DNA from 2 places in the Streptomyces sp. R-07 genome. Region 1 is predicted to be linked to the other one. Evidence: riboswitches for the same ligand, from Rfam matches in the RefSeq annotation. Region 1 holds a riboswitch; the other holds the start of a gene.
What was found. Region 1 has a riboswitch for cyclic di-AMP ahead of ACN9M0_RS01515 (LysM peptidoglycan-binding domain-containing protein). Riboswitches for the same ligand answer to the same signal wherever they lie in the genome.
Positions count from the first base shown of each region.

Region 2: it holds a riboswitch for cyclic di-AMP, as region 1 does, so the genes downstream of both, ACN9M0_RS19350 (M23 family metallopeptidase) here and ACN9M0_RS01515 (LysM peptidoglycan-binding domain-containing protein) in region 1, are expected to answer to the same signal.

Region 1 covers NZ_CP183978.1:281,799-288,836, reverse strand. The annotation lists gene ACN9M0_RS01535 (SpoIIE family protein phosphatase) at 1-38, opposite strand, end outside; gene ACN9M0_RS01530 (alpha/beta fold hydrolase) at 249-1,013, shown strand; gene ACN9M0_RS01525 (hypothetical protein) at 1,048-1,206, shown strand; gene ACN9M0_RS01520 (phosphoribosyltransferase family protein) at 1,319-2,623, shown strand; gene ACN9M0_RS01515 (LysM peptidoglycan-binding domain-containing protein) at 2,620-3,507, opposite strand; cyclic di-AMP (ydaO/yuaA leader) riboswitch at 3,510-3,668, opposite strand; gene ACN9M0_RS01510 (DUF6197 family protein) at 4,063-4,665, shown strand; gene ACN9M0_RS01505 (phosphocholine-specific phospholipase C) at 4,794-6,818, opposite strand; gene ACN9M0_RS01500 (DeoR/GlpR family DNA-binding transcription regulator) at 6,976-7,038, opposite strand, start outside.
Region 2 covers NZ_CP183978.1:4,235,070-4,242,107, reverse strand. The annotation lists gene ACN9M0_RS19360 (PrsW family intramembrane metalloprotease) at 1-778, shown strand, start outside; gene ACN9M0_RS19355 (aldo/keto reductase) at 785-1,732, opposite strand; gene ACN9M0_RS19350 (M23 family metallopeptidase) at 1,785-2,897, opposite strand; cyclic di-AMP (ydaO/yuaA leader) riboswitch at 2,908-3,072, opposite strand; gene ACN9M0_RS19345 (PP2C family protein-serine/threonine phosphatase) at 3,285-4,496, opposite strand; gene ACN9M0_RS19340 (MFS transporter) at 4,618-5,853, opposite strand; gene ACN9M0_RS19335 (PLP-dependent cysteine synthase family protein) at 5,850-6,881, opposite strand; gene ACN9M0_RS19330 (hypothetical protein) at 6,945-7,038, opposite strand, start outside.

The sequences.
Region 1 (7,038 bases):
CCCGCCGGGCCGGGGCCGGACGCGCCGTGCGAGGTCACACAGCCAGCATGCCCCCGACACGAAAGCACCCGCATCCCGGACCTGCCCTCCCGCCTGGTGTCCGGACCCTGGTGGGCCGCGGATCCCGTACCGACACGCTCCCGCGCGCCCCGGGCGGCGCTGTTGACCCCACGCGTCCGGGCCGTCACACTCGGTCGTCGACCGCCGCCTTCGGCGCGCGGCGGCACGACTCGCGAGCAGGGGGCACGATGACGGGCCAGGTTCTTCCGTACGACGTTCACGGCGAGGGCCCCGGGAGGGCCCTCGTGCTCCACAACTGGTTCGGCGACCGCACCAGCTTCGCTCCGCTGCGCGCCCACCTGGACGAAGCCGTCGGCACGTACGCCTTCCTCGACTGCCGGGGCTACGGCGAGGCCCTCGGACACGCGGGCGCCTACACGATGGAGGAGGTCGCGGCCGACGCCCTCGCGGTCGCCGACGACCTCGGCTGGGACTCCTTCTCCGTCATCGGCCACTCGATGGGCGGCAAGGCGGCCCAGCTGATGCTGCTCGACGCCCCCGGCCGGATCCGCTCGATCATCGGCGTCTCACCGGTCTCCGCCGCCGGTTTCCCGCTCGACGGGGACACCTGGGAGCTCTTCGCCGGCGCCGCCGACGAACCGGCCAACCGGCGCGCGATCATCGACAACACCACCGGCGGCCGCTACGACGACGCCTGGCTGAGCGCACTCGTCGACCGGTCCCTCACCCGCTCCTCCGCGACGGCCTTCCGCGCCTACCTGGACTCCTGGTCCCGCACCGACTTCCACGAGCGCGTCCGCGACAACCCCACCCCCGTCCTGCTGGTCGTCGGCGCCCACGACCCCGCGCTCGGCACCGAGGCGATGGAGGCCACCTGGCTGCGCTGGTACCCCAACGCGCGCCTCGAAGTGCTCAAGGACGCCGGCCACTACGCCCCCGAGGAGACCCCGCAGGCCCTCGCCGAGGCCATCGAGGCCTTCCTCGGCGCCTGAGGCCGCCGGCTGCTTCACCTTCGAGGCCCTTCAGGTGATCGACCTCGGCGCGACGTACGACGTGGCCGGCGCCTCCGGCACCCGACTGGGCAGCTTCCGGAAGAACTTCGGGGCCTCCTTGCCGCGGAGCACCTGGCACCTGAGCCGGGAGGGCGAGCAGCGGGAGGCCTCCGGGCAGGAGCGGCCCCGCTGAACGTGCCGATCCGTCGACCCCGGCGGCCCGTCTACCCTGGAGAGACGGGCAGGGGGCGGGGCACACCGTTCCTCCCCGGGCCCGAGCCGCGCAGGCGGAAGGGCGGCCGACCATGTTCTTCAGCGATCGCACGGACGCGGGGCGGCAGCTCGCCGCCCGGCTCGACCACCTCAAGGGCCATGACGTCGTGGTCCTCGGGCTCCCCCGAGGTGGCGTGCCGGTGGCGGCGGAGGTCGCCGACGCCCTCGACGCACCGCTCGACATCTGTCTCGTACGGAAGCTCGGGGTGCCCCACCAGCCGGAGCTCGCGATGGGGGCGCTCGGGGAGGGCGGCGTGCGGGTGCTCAACGAGCGGGTGCTCAGTGAGACCCGGGTGGACGACCGCGCTCTCGCCGCCGTGGAGGAGCGGGAGCACGCCGAGCTCGAGCAGCGCTCCCTCCGCTACCGCGGCAGCCGGCCGTCCGTGCCCCTCGACGGGCGGACGGTCGTCGTCGTCGACGACGGGCTGGCCACGGGCGCCACGGCACTGGCGGCCTGCCGGGTGGTCCGCGCCCGGGGCGCCGCCCGGATCGTCCTCGCGGTGCCGGTGGCACCGCGGGGCTGGACGGCGCGGCTCGGCGGTGAGGCGGACGAGACCGTCAGCGTGCACGCACCGGATCTGTTCTTCGCGATCGGGCAGTTCTACCAGGACTTCTCGCAGACCCCGGACGCCGAGGTCATCGCCTGTCTGGACCGGAGCAGAGCCGCACGCGACCCCGTCGTGCAGGACACGGACGTGCGGATCCCGATCACCGGCGTCACCCTCGCCGGACGGCTCGCGGTCCCCGAGAACGCTGCCGGCATCGTCCTGTTCGCCCATGGCAGCGGCAGCAGCCGGCACAGCCCCCGGAACCGGGCGGTCGCCGCGGCGCTCAACCGGGCGGGCCTGGGGACGCTGCTCTTCGACCTGCTGACCGAGACGGAGGCGACGGACCGGGCGCACGTCTTCGACACCCCGCTCCTCGCCGGGCGGCTCGCCGGTGCCACGGATTGGCTGGCGGGACGTCCCGAGAGCACCGGACTCCCGCTCGGTTACTTCGGCGCGAGCACGGGAGCGGCCGCCGCGCTGTGGGCGGCGGGCGATCCCGCGTCCCCGGTGAGCGCCGTCGTCTCACGCGGTGGCCGGCCGGACCTCGCGGCCGACCACCTGGCCCGGGTGCGCGCCCCGACGCTCCTGGTGGTGGGCGGCGCGGACGCGCTGGTCCTGGACCTCAACCGGCGGGCCCTGGCGCTGCTGCGCTGTGAGAACCGGCTCGCCGTGGTGGGAGGCGCCGGGCACCTCTTCGAGGAGCCGGGCGCCCTGGAGGAGGTGGCGGACCTCGCCACCTCCTGGTTCACCGAGCACTTCCGGGAGCACGCCCGGCGTGAGGGGGACTAGTACGCGCTGTCGACGTTGTCGATGGAGCCGTAGCGGTCGGCCGCGTAGTTGCAGGCGGCGGTGATGTTGGCCACCGGGTCGAACAGGTCCATGGACGTGCCGGGCACGTGGTAGGCCAGGAAGGTCGGCTCGATGACCTGGAGCAGACCCTTCGAGGGGGTGCCGGCGGCCGCGTTGGAGTCCCAGAGGTTGATGGCCTGGGGGTTTCCGGAGGACTCGCGCATGACGTTGCGGAGGATCCCGTCGTAGGAACCGGGGATGCCGCGCTGGCCCATGATGGCCAGCGACTCCCGGATCCAGCCGTCGAGGTTGTCGGCGTAGTTCGTGGCGGCGGCCGGGGCCGCCTTCACGGCGGCGGGAGCGGCGGCGACGGCCGGAGCGGCCTGCGCGGCGGAGGCGCCCGAACCGGTGGCGACGGCAGGGGCCGCCGGCCGGCGCTCGGAGCGGCTCGCCCGCTCGGTCGTGGCGGACTTCTTCGCCTTCGCCTGCGTGGGAACGGGCTTCGCGGAATCCCGACGAATCGTCAGTTCGAGACCCGGGTGAATGAGTGACGGATTGTCACCCACGACGCTCTTGTTGGCACGGTAAAGGCTCTTCCAGCCGCCCTGAATTCCCTTCTTGTGGGCGATCAGGGAAAGCGAGTCACCACTCACCACGGTGTACGAGCGCGCGGCGGCCGGGGCCGTGGGGGCCTTGGCCGCGGCCGGCGCGGAGTGCGCGGCGAAGGACTGGACCGCGATGTCCGGGGCCGCGGACACGGGCGCGGCGCCGGCGACGGCCGGGGCGATCAGCGGCAGGGTCAGTGCGGCGCCACCCGTGCCGACCAGGGCGAGGCCGCGGGAGACGCTGCGGCGGGGACGGCGGTGCTTACCGTGAGCAGGCATGACGGTTTCCTCTCCGGCGCCTGCGGGGTGAGCTGTCGGGTTCGGACGGGAGATGTCCGGCCGCGCGCACGCGGCTGCACCCCGAGCCGTTCCGGATTCCGGACCGGCGTATTCGTGGGTCCCCCGCTCCTGCCGTCGGGTGAAAAGGGAGGTTTACCGAGCGGCGGCAGGATTGGGCGTTCCGCTCGAATGGAGGTGACCGTAGGCCAGTAATGCGACGGAGAACAAGGGGAGTGAACCCCGGGACTCGGTAAATGGATCACGGAATTAGGGGAATTCAAGATCGATGCCGTTCTGGAGGCGTCGAACTTCCTTGCCGGGTACGGGGTGGGGGAACGCTCCGCCGGGTGCGGCGTCCGGGGAAGTGAGTCGCGTCACCCGGAGGGTAATGTCCGAATATGAGGCGTAATTCCATTGGTGCTTAAATGGGTAGATAATTCATGTGATGCGGTGTTCGTCGCCACGTGGAGGGGCGACTCACCCTGTGGGGGTAAAAGTCGCAAAACCGACATTTGTCTTGAAAGATGGAGGGAGTCGACCCCAGGAGCCACTCGCATGTCGCCCTCCACCTCCTTGCTCAGCCCCGATTCCCTCGACCAGGAGGCCGCCGCCCTCTACGAGAGCGCCACCTGGCAGCGGATCGTCACCGACTGGACCACCCGTGACGATCCGGCGCCGGAAAGAGGGAGCTGGCGCGAGCTGCTCAGCGTGCCGGTGGACCGGCTCGTGGCCGACGCGCTCGCCGCCCTGCCGCCGAACCTCCCCGCCGAGCGCCGTCTCCCCGGCCGCCTCGGAGCCGTACTGCCGGACCGGCTGCACGCCTGGCGCCGCATCGGTCAGGCCGAGCTGCGCCCCTCGGTCCATCTCGGGTACGCGCGCGAGGTGCTGACCGAGTGGGGCTGGCAGAACGCCCCGTACAAGCTGCGTGACGTACGAGGCGCCCGGTGTGTCTGCGGCGCCCTGCTCGCCGCCCACCGCCTCGGCTACGGCAGCGCGGACACCATGAACGAGGCGGCCGCGTGGATCATGACCGAGCTGCGGTCGCAGGGGTGGCACGGGTTGATCGGGCCGTGGAACCGGGCCCCCGGGCGGACGGCCGCCGACGCGGTGGGCCTCCTCGACGCCACGCTCCGCCGCGCCGCCCACGCCGGCCGCTGACACCACGCCCGCGTGCCGGGCGGCGACCGGAGGGCCGCCGCTCGGCACGCGGGGGAGGGGAACAGCCACTGACGCCCGGGCCGTGGGGGAGGGCTCGGCCGCCGGCCCCGGCCCGCGGGAGACGGGGATCAGCCGCTGACGCTCGGGGCTCCGGTCTCGATGTGGCCGGTGTACCGGCGCGACCAGGTGCCGTCGATGTCGGCCAGGATCGTGAAGTCGTACCAGCCGCCGTTGTAGGCCACCGCGTTGAAGAAGTCCTCGCGGCTGGAGTTCGCGGGCACCGCGTACGTCCACGGACCGTCCGAGCGGTAGGCGTTCGAGCGGATCGTGAAGGTGACGGGACCGGCCGAGGCGTTCGTCATCTTGAACCACAGGGCCGTCTTGCCCGTCCCCGCGTCGGGTGCGAACCGGGCCGCCACCTCGACGGCCTTGCCGGCTTTGGACGCGTCCCCGATGAACCGGCGCAGGAAGCGGTTGGGCCCCATCATCGAGATGTCGTACTTCCCCGAGCCCGACCCCAGACCGATGTTGAAGTAGTCGGAGGCCGTGCCGCCGGGGTCGACGGTGTACTGCCAGGCGGCCGTGTCCCGGTACTGGTGCGGGTGGATCGAGAAGTGCGCCGACCGCTTGGCCTCCGCGCCCTGGTTGGTCATCGAGAACCAGGCCAGGATCTTGCCCGCGGCACCGAACTCGAAGCGGTCGAGGTTGCCGTTCACCTGGTACGGCAGGGCGCGCGCCGGGCGGGTGCCGGACTCCTGCGCGGGCAGGGCGTTGTTCTGGGGAGCCGGGTTCGGCAGCGGGCCGCAGGTGGCCTGCCCGATCACCTTCGCCGTGGAGGGAAGGCCGGCGGGCACTCCGTACACCGGGTTGGCGAAGTCGAAGACCCCGGTCAGATCGCCCGTCACCTTCCGCCGCCAGGCGCTGATGTTGGGACAGGTGGCCGGGGTGCCGAGGGCGGCCGTCCAGGTCTCCATGAAGCGCAGCACGGAGGTGTGGTCGAAGACCTCGGAGCTCACCCAGCCACCCCGCGTCCACGGGGACATGACAATCATGGGGACGCGGAAGCCCAGGCCGATCGGCACGCCGTCGAGGTACTCGCCCGCGGTGCCCGGAGGGGCGACCGGCGGCGGCACGTGGTCGAAGAAGCCGTCGTTCTCGTCGTAGTTGAGGAACAGCACCGTCGAGTCGAACACCTCGGCGTCGGCGGCCAGCGCGCGGTAGACGAGGTCGACGAAGTGCGCGCCGTCCCCCGGGGGAGCGTAGGGGTGCTCCGAGAAGGCCTCGCTCGCGACCACCCACGACACCTGCGGCAGGGTGCCCGCGAGGACGTCGGCGCGGATCGCCGCGGCGATGTCGTCCGGCGTCGAGCCGGCCACCTTGGGGACCGAGCCCATGCCCCGGTCGTACAGCGGGTCGCCGGGCCGCGCGTCGGTGAACTTCTTGAAGTACGCGAGGCCGTTGTCGCCGTAGTTGTCCTGCGCGTTCTGGTAGACCTTCCAGCTCACCCCGGCGCGCTGGAGCGCCTCGGCGTATGTCTCCCAGGTGAGGCCCGACTCGTCGCCCCCGTCCTTGCTGGAGGCGTCGATCTTCCCGCTCCACAGGAAGGTGCGGTTGGGACCGGTGGCGCTCAGGGTCGAGCAGAAGTACGCGTCGCAGACCGTGTACTGGTCGGCGAGCGCGTGGTGGAAGGGGATGTCCGCACGGTCGAGGTGGCCGAGCGATCGGGTGTTGCCCACGCCCGTGACCCAGTTGTCCATCCGACCCTTGTTCCAGGCCGCGTGCTGCGAGGTCCAGCTGTGCGGCAGGTCGCCGTTGCACTGCGCGAGGGTCTCGCCGTCGACGCCGCCGGCGGGCGGGGTGTCGCTGAGCTTCCAGGGGTACTGGCGGCCGCCCCAGTTGGGCTGGTTGAACGTGCCCCAGCCGCCGGGCAGGTTGCCCGCGGCGCGGTCGCCGAACCCCCGCACGCCCTTCAGGGTGCCGAAGTAGTGGTCGAAGCTGCGGTTCTCCTGCATGAGGATCACCACGTGCCGGACGTCCGTGAGGGTGCCGGTCGCGGCGCTCGCGGCGGCGGACGCCCGGCCCGGCGGCAGCGCGGCCCCCGCCATGAGCCCCGCGCCGATTCCGACGAACCCCCTGCGGCTGATGGGAATCATGCCCCGCCTCTCCTGTCACGGTGTGCCCCAGCGGCACGTCGGAGACATGATGGGGGAGGCGAGCTTAAAGGTATACAGCTGCGCGGTAATTACTGCATGAACACACAAAGGCCGAGCGATACAAGGCCTTTGATTGGTCCGCTATCAGACCAATGCGTCAGACAGTGAGGACCTTCACCCCTGCTTCGGTGAGCTGCGCAACCGCCTCCGGGGCGATGCC
Region 2 (7,038 bases), 4.0 Mb from region 1:
GGTCGCCGGTTTCACCGCGACCGGCTTCGCCTTCACCGAGAACATCCTCTACCTCGGCAACGCCTTCGGCGAGGACCAGGAGTTCGGCTCCTCCGGTCTCGGCTCGGTGACCGCCGCGACCTTCTTCGTACGGGTCGTGATGTCGCCGTTCGCGCATCCGCTGTTCACCGTGCTCACCGGCATCGGCTTCGGCTTCGCCGCCCTCGCGCCGCGCGGGAAGCGGCTGCGCCGGGTGCTGCTGCCGCTGGCCGGGCTGCTGCTCGCGATGAGCCTGCACGCCGCGTGGAACGGCTCCGCGACCTTCGGCGGCCCGCTGGCCTTCTACGCGGTGTACGGGGCGCTCATGGTCCCGGCCTTCGGCCTGCTGACCTGGCTGGCGGTGTGGAGCCGGCAGCGGGAGCTGCGCACGATATCCGGGGAGCTCCCGGCGTACGCGGCCGCCGGCTGGCTCGCGCCCACCGAGCCGCTCGCGCTGTCCTCGATGCGCGCCCGGCAGGTGGCCCGCTCGTTCGCCGCCCGGGCGTACGGCCCGCCGGCCGCGCGGGCGGTCGGCGAGTACGAGTCCTTCGCGACGACCCTCGCGTTCCTGCGGGACCGGGCCCGGCGCGGCACGGCGGGGCCCGATTTCCCGGCCCGGGAACAGGAGCTGCTGCACCACCTCTGGCAGCGCCGCGAGGTCGCGTCCCCGGCCCTCACGTACGCGGCGAGGGCGACGGGCCGGGCCTGGGCGCCGCCGCAGTACCTGGACTACGACGGCTACAACCCGTACCGGAGCTAACGCCGGCTAGACGGCGGAGGCCTCCGTGAGGAGGGTCAGCTCGGACTCCGTGAGGGTGAGGTCGGCGGCCGCGACCAGGGCGGGGAGCTGCTCGACCGTGCGGGCCGAGGCGATCGGCGCGGCGACGGTCGGCCGGGCGGCGAGCCAGGCGAGGGCGACGGTGGCGAGTTCGGCCCCGTGGGCCTCGGCGACCGTGTCGAGCGCGGAGAGCACGGCCCGGCCCCGCTCGGTGTCCAGGTGCCCGCCCGCTCCGGCGGCGCGGACGCTGTCGACGGTGGCGCCGGGGCGGTACTTGCCGGTGAGGAAGCCGGCCGCGAGCCCGTAGTACGGAACGGCCGAGAGTCCGGCCCCCTCGACGGTCTCCAGGAGCGGGCCCTCGTAGGTGTCGCGCGAGACCAGGTTGTAGTGCGGCTGGAGGGCGACGTACCGGGCGAGGCCCTCGGCCTCGGCGAAGTCGAGGGAGGCGCGCAGCCGCTCGGGGGAGATGTTGGAGGCGGCGACGGCCCGCACCTTGCCGTCCTTCACCAGCTGGTCGAGGGCGGTGACGATCTCCTCGACGGGGACGGACTCGTCGTCGAAGTGCGTGTAGTAGAGGTCGATGTGGTCGGTGCCGAGGCGGCGCAGGGACTCCTCGGCGCCCGCCTTGATGGTGGTGGCGGAGAGCCCCTTGAAGTGGGGGTGGGCGCCGACCTTGGTGGCGACGACGATGTCGGAGCGGTTGCCCCGGGAGGCGAGCCAGCGGCCTATGACGGTCTCGGACTCGCCGCCCTCGTTGCCCTCGGCCCACGCGGAGTAGACGTCCGCGGTGTCGACGAAGTTGCCGCCCGCGGCGGCGTAGGCGTCGAGGACGGCGAAGGACTGCGCCTCGTCCGCGGTCCAGCCGAAGACGTTGCCGCCCAGGGCGATCGGGAAGACGTGCAGGTCGGAAGAGCCCAGCGTGCGGAGAGAAGTCATGGGGTGATCAACGGTCTCCGCCGCCGGGCCTATTCCGCGCGTCGCCGGAAGGTCAGAGGCTCAGGCCCTTGGAGCGCAGCCAGGCCGCCGGGTCGATGCCGTCGCCGCCGGAGGTGTGGACCTCCATGTGGAGGTGGGCGCCGGTGACGTTGCCGGTGGCGCCGACGCGGCCGATGGTCTCGCCGGTGCCCACGGTCTGGCCGGCGCTGACCAGCATGGACGAGAGGTGGCAGTACCAGACCTCGGTGCCGTCCTCCAGCTCCAGGACGATCCGGTAGCCGTAGGAGCCGGACCAGCCCGCCGACTTGACGGTCGCGCCGTGGACCGCCTTGAGCGGGGTGCCCGTGGGGGCGGCGAAGTCGAGGCCGGTGTGGTAGCCGGAGGACCACATCGAGCCGGCCTGCATGTAGGTGGCGGTGAGGGTGTACGAGGAGACCGGCAGCGAGTAGCTGGCGGCGAGCTGGGCGAGCCGCTCGGCCTCGGCCTTCGCCGCGGCCTCCGCTTCGGCCTTCGCCTTGGCTTCCGCCTCGGCCTTCGCCTTCGCGTCGGCGGCCGCCTTCTCCGCCGCGGCCTCCTTGGCCTCGGCCTCGGCGGCGGCCTTCTCGGCCGCGGCCTTCTCCATGGCGGCCTTCTCGGCGGCGTCGGCGGAGGCCTGCTGCTGCTCGGCCTGCTGGAGGATGCGGGCGCGCAGGGCCTCGCCCGCGGCGGGGACGGCGGCGGTGGCCTGCTCGGCCTGTCCGGTCTGCTCGTCGGCCGCGGTGGTGTACGTGGCGGCGGTGAGCGGGTTCGGGTTGGCGCGGCCCGCGGTGACGGGCGCGTTGTCCTCCTCGCGAAGGAGGTCGCCGACGCCCGGGAGGTCGTGGGCGTCCGGCAGGTGCAGGTCCGGGAGATCCGGGAGGTCCGGCAGCGATATGGCCACCGGCGGCTTCTCCTGCGCGGTGGCGAGGCCGCCCGCGCCGACGGCCGCGATCACACCGACGCCGAGGACGGTGGAGGAGCGGGCGAAGTTGGAGCGCTGCTTGACGACCCGGTGCCGGCCGCCGGAGCGGCTCTCGGCGCGGAGGGAGCCCTCGGTGGGGTTCCACTCGGTGTCCGGGGCGGAGATACCCGCACCGCCACCGAATGCGTCGAAGGGGGCTTCGGGTGCGGGGGTGTTGGACGCCACGGGGGGCGCTCCTTTCCTTCCTTCTCGCCTACCGGGTTAGCTGACGGGTTCGGAGCAGGAAGGTCTCCTACGGGCTCGACCGCACGGGTGCGTGGTTCGCACGGGTACGAAGGGGCCCGATTCACCCCAAGTGGTGGTTCCCCGGTTCCTTTTCAGGATTCGGCGCGTGCGCACGGTGCCGCCTCTTGCGACGGCTGGGACGACCGCGCTGCGTTATCGAACGTTAATAGACAGGGGGTCCCGATTCCAAGCCGTTCCCCTTGATCATTCATTGAATTAGGGGAGTATCGCCCGAGTTGAGCCCCCTTCAGAAAGACATAAGGCGGGCGCGGCGAAACCCTCGCGATCTGACGTTATGTCAATTGTTATCGCAGTGACACCCCGCGACTACACCCGGTGACCGGACCCGTCCGGCGGCACCACCGGCATCGTCCGGCGCCGCTCGGGCTGCCCCGTCGCCGGGCGGCTCACGGCGAGCAGCGCCATGTCGTCCGTGGACCCGCCGCCCGTGTGGAGCCGTACGTCGTCCACCAGCGCGTCGAGCAGCTCCTCGGGCCCCGGGAAGATCCGTCCGGCGAGGCGCGCCGCCGGGTCGTAGAAGACGCCCTGCGCGTTCCGTGCCTCCGAGAGGCCGTCCGTGTAGAAGAGCAGCGTCGCGCCCGGCGGGAACGGCCGCGCCTCGGCCCGGTCCGGCCACGCCGCCAGCTCCCCCATGCCGAGCGGCAGCGCCGCCTCGCCCGGTTCCAGCGAGTCCAGGCGGCCGTCCGCGTACAGCATCAGCGGCGGCGGATGCCCCCGGTTGACGACCCGTACGAAACCGTCGAAGGTCCCGGCCCCGTCGGCGCGCGGGATCTCGGCCAGGACCGCGGTGGTGAACCCCTCGAAGGCGTCGAGCCCGTCCCGGCGGGTGCCCTCCCGGGCCAGCGCCCGTTCGAGGCGCTGCGCCACGCCCTCCAGGGTCCGCTCCTGCTCGGCCGCCTCCCGGAAGGCGCCGATGACGACGGCGACGGCCTCGACCGCCTCCATCCCCTTGCCCCGGACGTCCCCGACGACGAGCCGCACCCCGTGCGGGGTGTCCTGGACGGCGAACAGGTCGCCGCCGATGAACGCGTCGGCCTGCGCCGCCTCGTACCGCGCCGCGCACTGCAGCCCGCCGATCCGCTCGGCGGGCGTCGGCAGCACCGCCTTCTGCGCGGTCTCGGCGATGACCCGCGCCGAGGCGAGCCGCTCGCCGCTGCGGCGCACGACCCGGTTGATGAGGAGGGCGAGCGCCGAGACGGTGAGGACGGTCAGGGTCTCGGTGAGGGACGCGATCTCGTCGGCGGTGCCGTTGTAGACGTGCAGCCCGACGGAGGCGAGGACGGCGGCGATCCCGGTGAGCAGGGTCGTCAGGGTGGAGAAGAAGGGTGCGGCGATCAGCGGGGCGGCGGAGAAGAGCGGCGCCGCCGTGTAGGCGGGCGGTGTCGACAGGTCGAAGACGACACCGCCCACGATGACCAGCGGGGGCAGCGTGTGGATGAACCGCCGGGCGCCGCCGTACTCGGGGCGCCCGTCGCCTGCCCGCCGCCCTCCGCCCGCCGCTCCTAGGGGGTGCCCCACCTGTGCTCTCCTGCCCGGTCCGACCGGCCGCGGTCCGCACCGCGCCCTCCCAGGGTGGCCGCCGCCGCGAAGGGCGGCGACTCCCACGGGGCCGAGTGGCGTACGGCCGGCCGGGCGGGCCTCAGTCCCCGGACGCCCCCTCCGCCAGCCGGCCGCCCCGGGCGAGCAGGGCCATCGCCGCCGCGCACCCCAGGCCCACCGCGCACAGCACGAGCCACGGCGCGGCCGACCAGCCGGTGACGTCGAGGAGCGCGCCCGTCCCCAGGTTCCCGAGGGTGATCCCGATCCCGCACACCGTGTTGTAGAGCCCGTAGTGGGTGGCCACCCAGCGCCCCCGGGAGAGGGCGACGACGGTGTCCATCTCGTACGGGTAGAGCACCGCGTTCGCGACGGCCAGGACCGCCGCGCACAGCAGCAGCGCCACCAGGCCCCGGCCCAGGACGGCCGGCACCAGGAAGGCCGCGCCCATCAGGCCGAGCCCGAGGACGAGGCACCGCTCCCGGCTGAGGCGGCGCCGGCACCAGGCCGTGATGCGCAGCTGCCCGGCGAGCGCGACGAGCGCCGAGACGACGAACAGCGCGGTCGTCGGCCCTGTGCCGCCCGCCGCGAGCGGCAGCGCCAGATAGACCTGGAAGGACAGCACGTACGAACCGGTCATGGCGAGCGAGAAGAGCCAGAAGGTGCGGTGGGCGAGCACCGTACGGAACTGCCCCAGCTCCCCCTTCTCCCCCTCGTCCCCGGAACCGGACACGGCCCGTACGGGCATGTACCGGAGCTGTACGAGGGTCAGGCCGGCGAAGAGCACAGCCGCGACCACGCACGTCAGCCGGAACGACACCCCTGTCAGGGCCACCCCGAGGAGCGGCCCGAGCAGGATGCCCGCCTGGTAGTATGTGTTGAACAGCGCGAAGGCCTCCACGCGCCGCTCCTCCCCCGCCTCCGCCGCGAGACAGGCCCGTACGGCGGGGTTGAACAGCGCCCCCGCGAGTCCCGTCGCGAGCGAGGCGGCGATCAGCATCGGCAGCGACTGCGCGAAGGCGAGCGCCCCGAAGCCGACCGTCCGCAGCGCGCAGCCGGCCACGATGAGCGGCTTGAAGCCGAGCCGGTCGGCGAGCGCCCCGCCGACGAGGAACATGCCCTGCTGGGAGAGGTTCCGGGCGCCGAGGACGAGGCCGACGGCCCAGGCGGCCATCCCGAGCCCGTCCGCGAGGTGCGCGGCCAGGTACGGCATGAGCATGTAGAAGCCGAGGTTGATGGTGAGCTGGTTGAGGAAGAGGAGCCGTACGGCCGGATCGAAGGTACGGCTCTGCTTCCAGATGCCGCCCCTGGCCTTGGCGGGCGCGGTCGCCGTCGTCACCGGACACGCTCCAGGACCCGGCGGGTCCAGCCGCTGACGGTCGCGTCGGAGACGTACACGGCGGGGTCCTCCCGTACGGGCCCGTCGAGGAGCCCGTGCGCCGCGCAGAACTCGTCGTTGAAGACGGTGTCGAAGTACCGCTGCGGCCCGTCCGGGAAGACGGCCGCGATCCGGGTCCCGCGCGGCCTCGTGCGGGCCAGCCAGCCGGCGACGAGCGCGACCGCGCCCACGCTCCAGCCGCCGGTGGCGAACTGCCGCGAGGCCAGCCGGCGGGCCGCCCGCACCGCCTCGGCCGGGCCCACCCAGTGCACCTCGTCGAAGGCCCCGTGGTCCACGTTGCCCGGGTGGATGGAGGAGCCGAGGCCGCGCATCAGCCGCTCCCCGGCCGGCAGGCCGAAGACGGTGGAGTTCACCGAGTCCACGCCGACCAGCTCCAGGGCCGGGCTGCTGGTGGCGCGCAGGGCCCGGGAGATCCCGGCCGAGTGGCCTCCGGTGCCGACCGCGCAGACGAGGACGTCGATCCGGTCGAGCTGTGCGGACAGTTCGGCGGCGAGCCCCGTGTACGCGTCGGGGTTGTCGGGGTTCCCGTACTGGTTCGGCCACCAGGCCCCGTCGAGGCTCGCGAGCAGCTCGGCGACCCGGTCCATCCGGGCCTGCTGCCAGCCGCCCCGCGCGCTGGGCTCGGGCACGACGTGGACCCGGGCGCCGTGGGCGACGAGCATCCGCTCGACGATCGGTTCGAGACCGGGGTCGGTGACGACGTGCACGGGGTGGCCGTGGAGCACGCCCGCGAGGGCGAGGCCGAGGCCGAGGGTCCCGGAGGTCGACTCGACGATCGGGGCGCCCGGCCGCAGCTCCCCGCGACGGCGGGCCTGCTCGACCATGTAGAGGGCGGCACGGTCCTTGATGCCGCCGAAGTTGAAGCCTTCGAGCTTGGCCCAGTAGCCGTCGTCCGTCCACAGGACGGGGGTGTTGCCGACGGTCTGCCCGTCGGCGGGCAGCACGCTGCCGGTCAGTGGTGCGCTCATGGGGGCACGTCCTTGGGGTGGGTACGCGAAGGGGAACCTGGTCACGCGAGGGCGGGACCCGGTTCAGTTCCGGTCCACTCCGAGGGCGATCAGCAGACGGCCCGGCTCGGGGCCGGGGCCCGCCCGGCCCCGGACGCAGCGCGCGCGGGGATCGGTG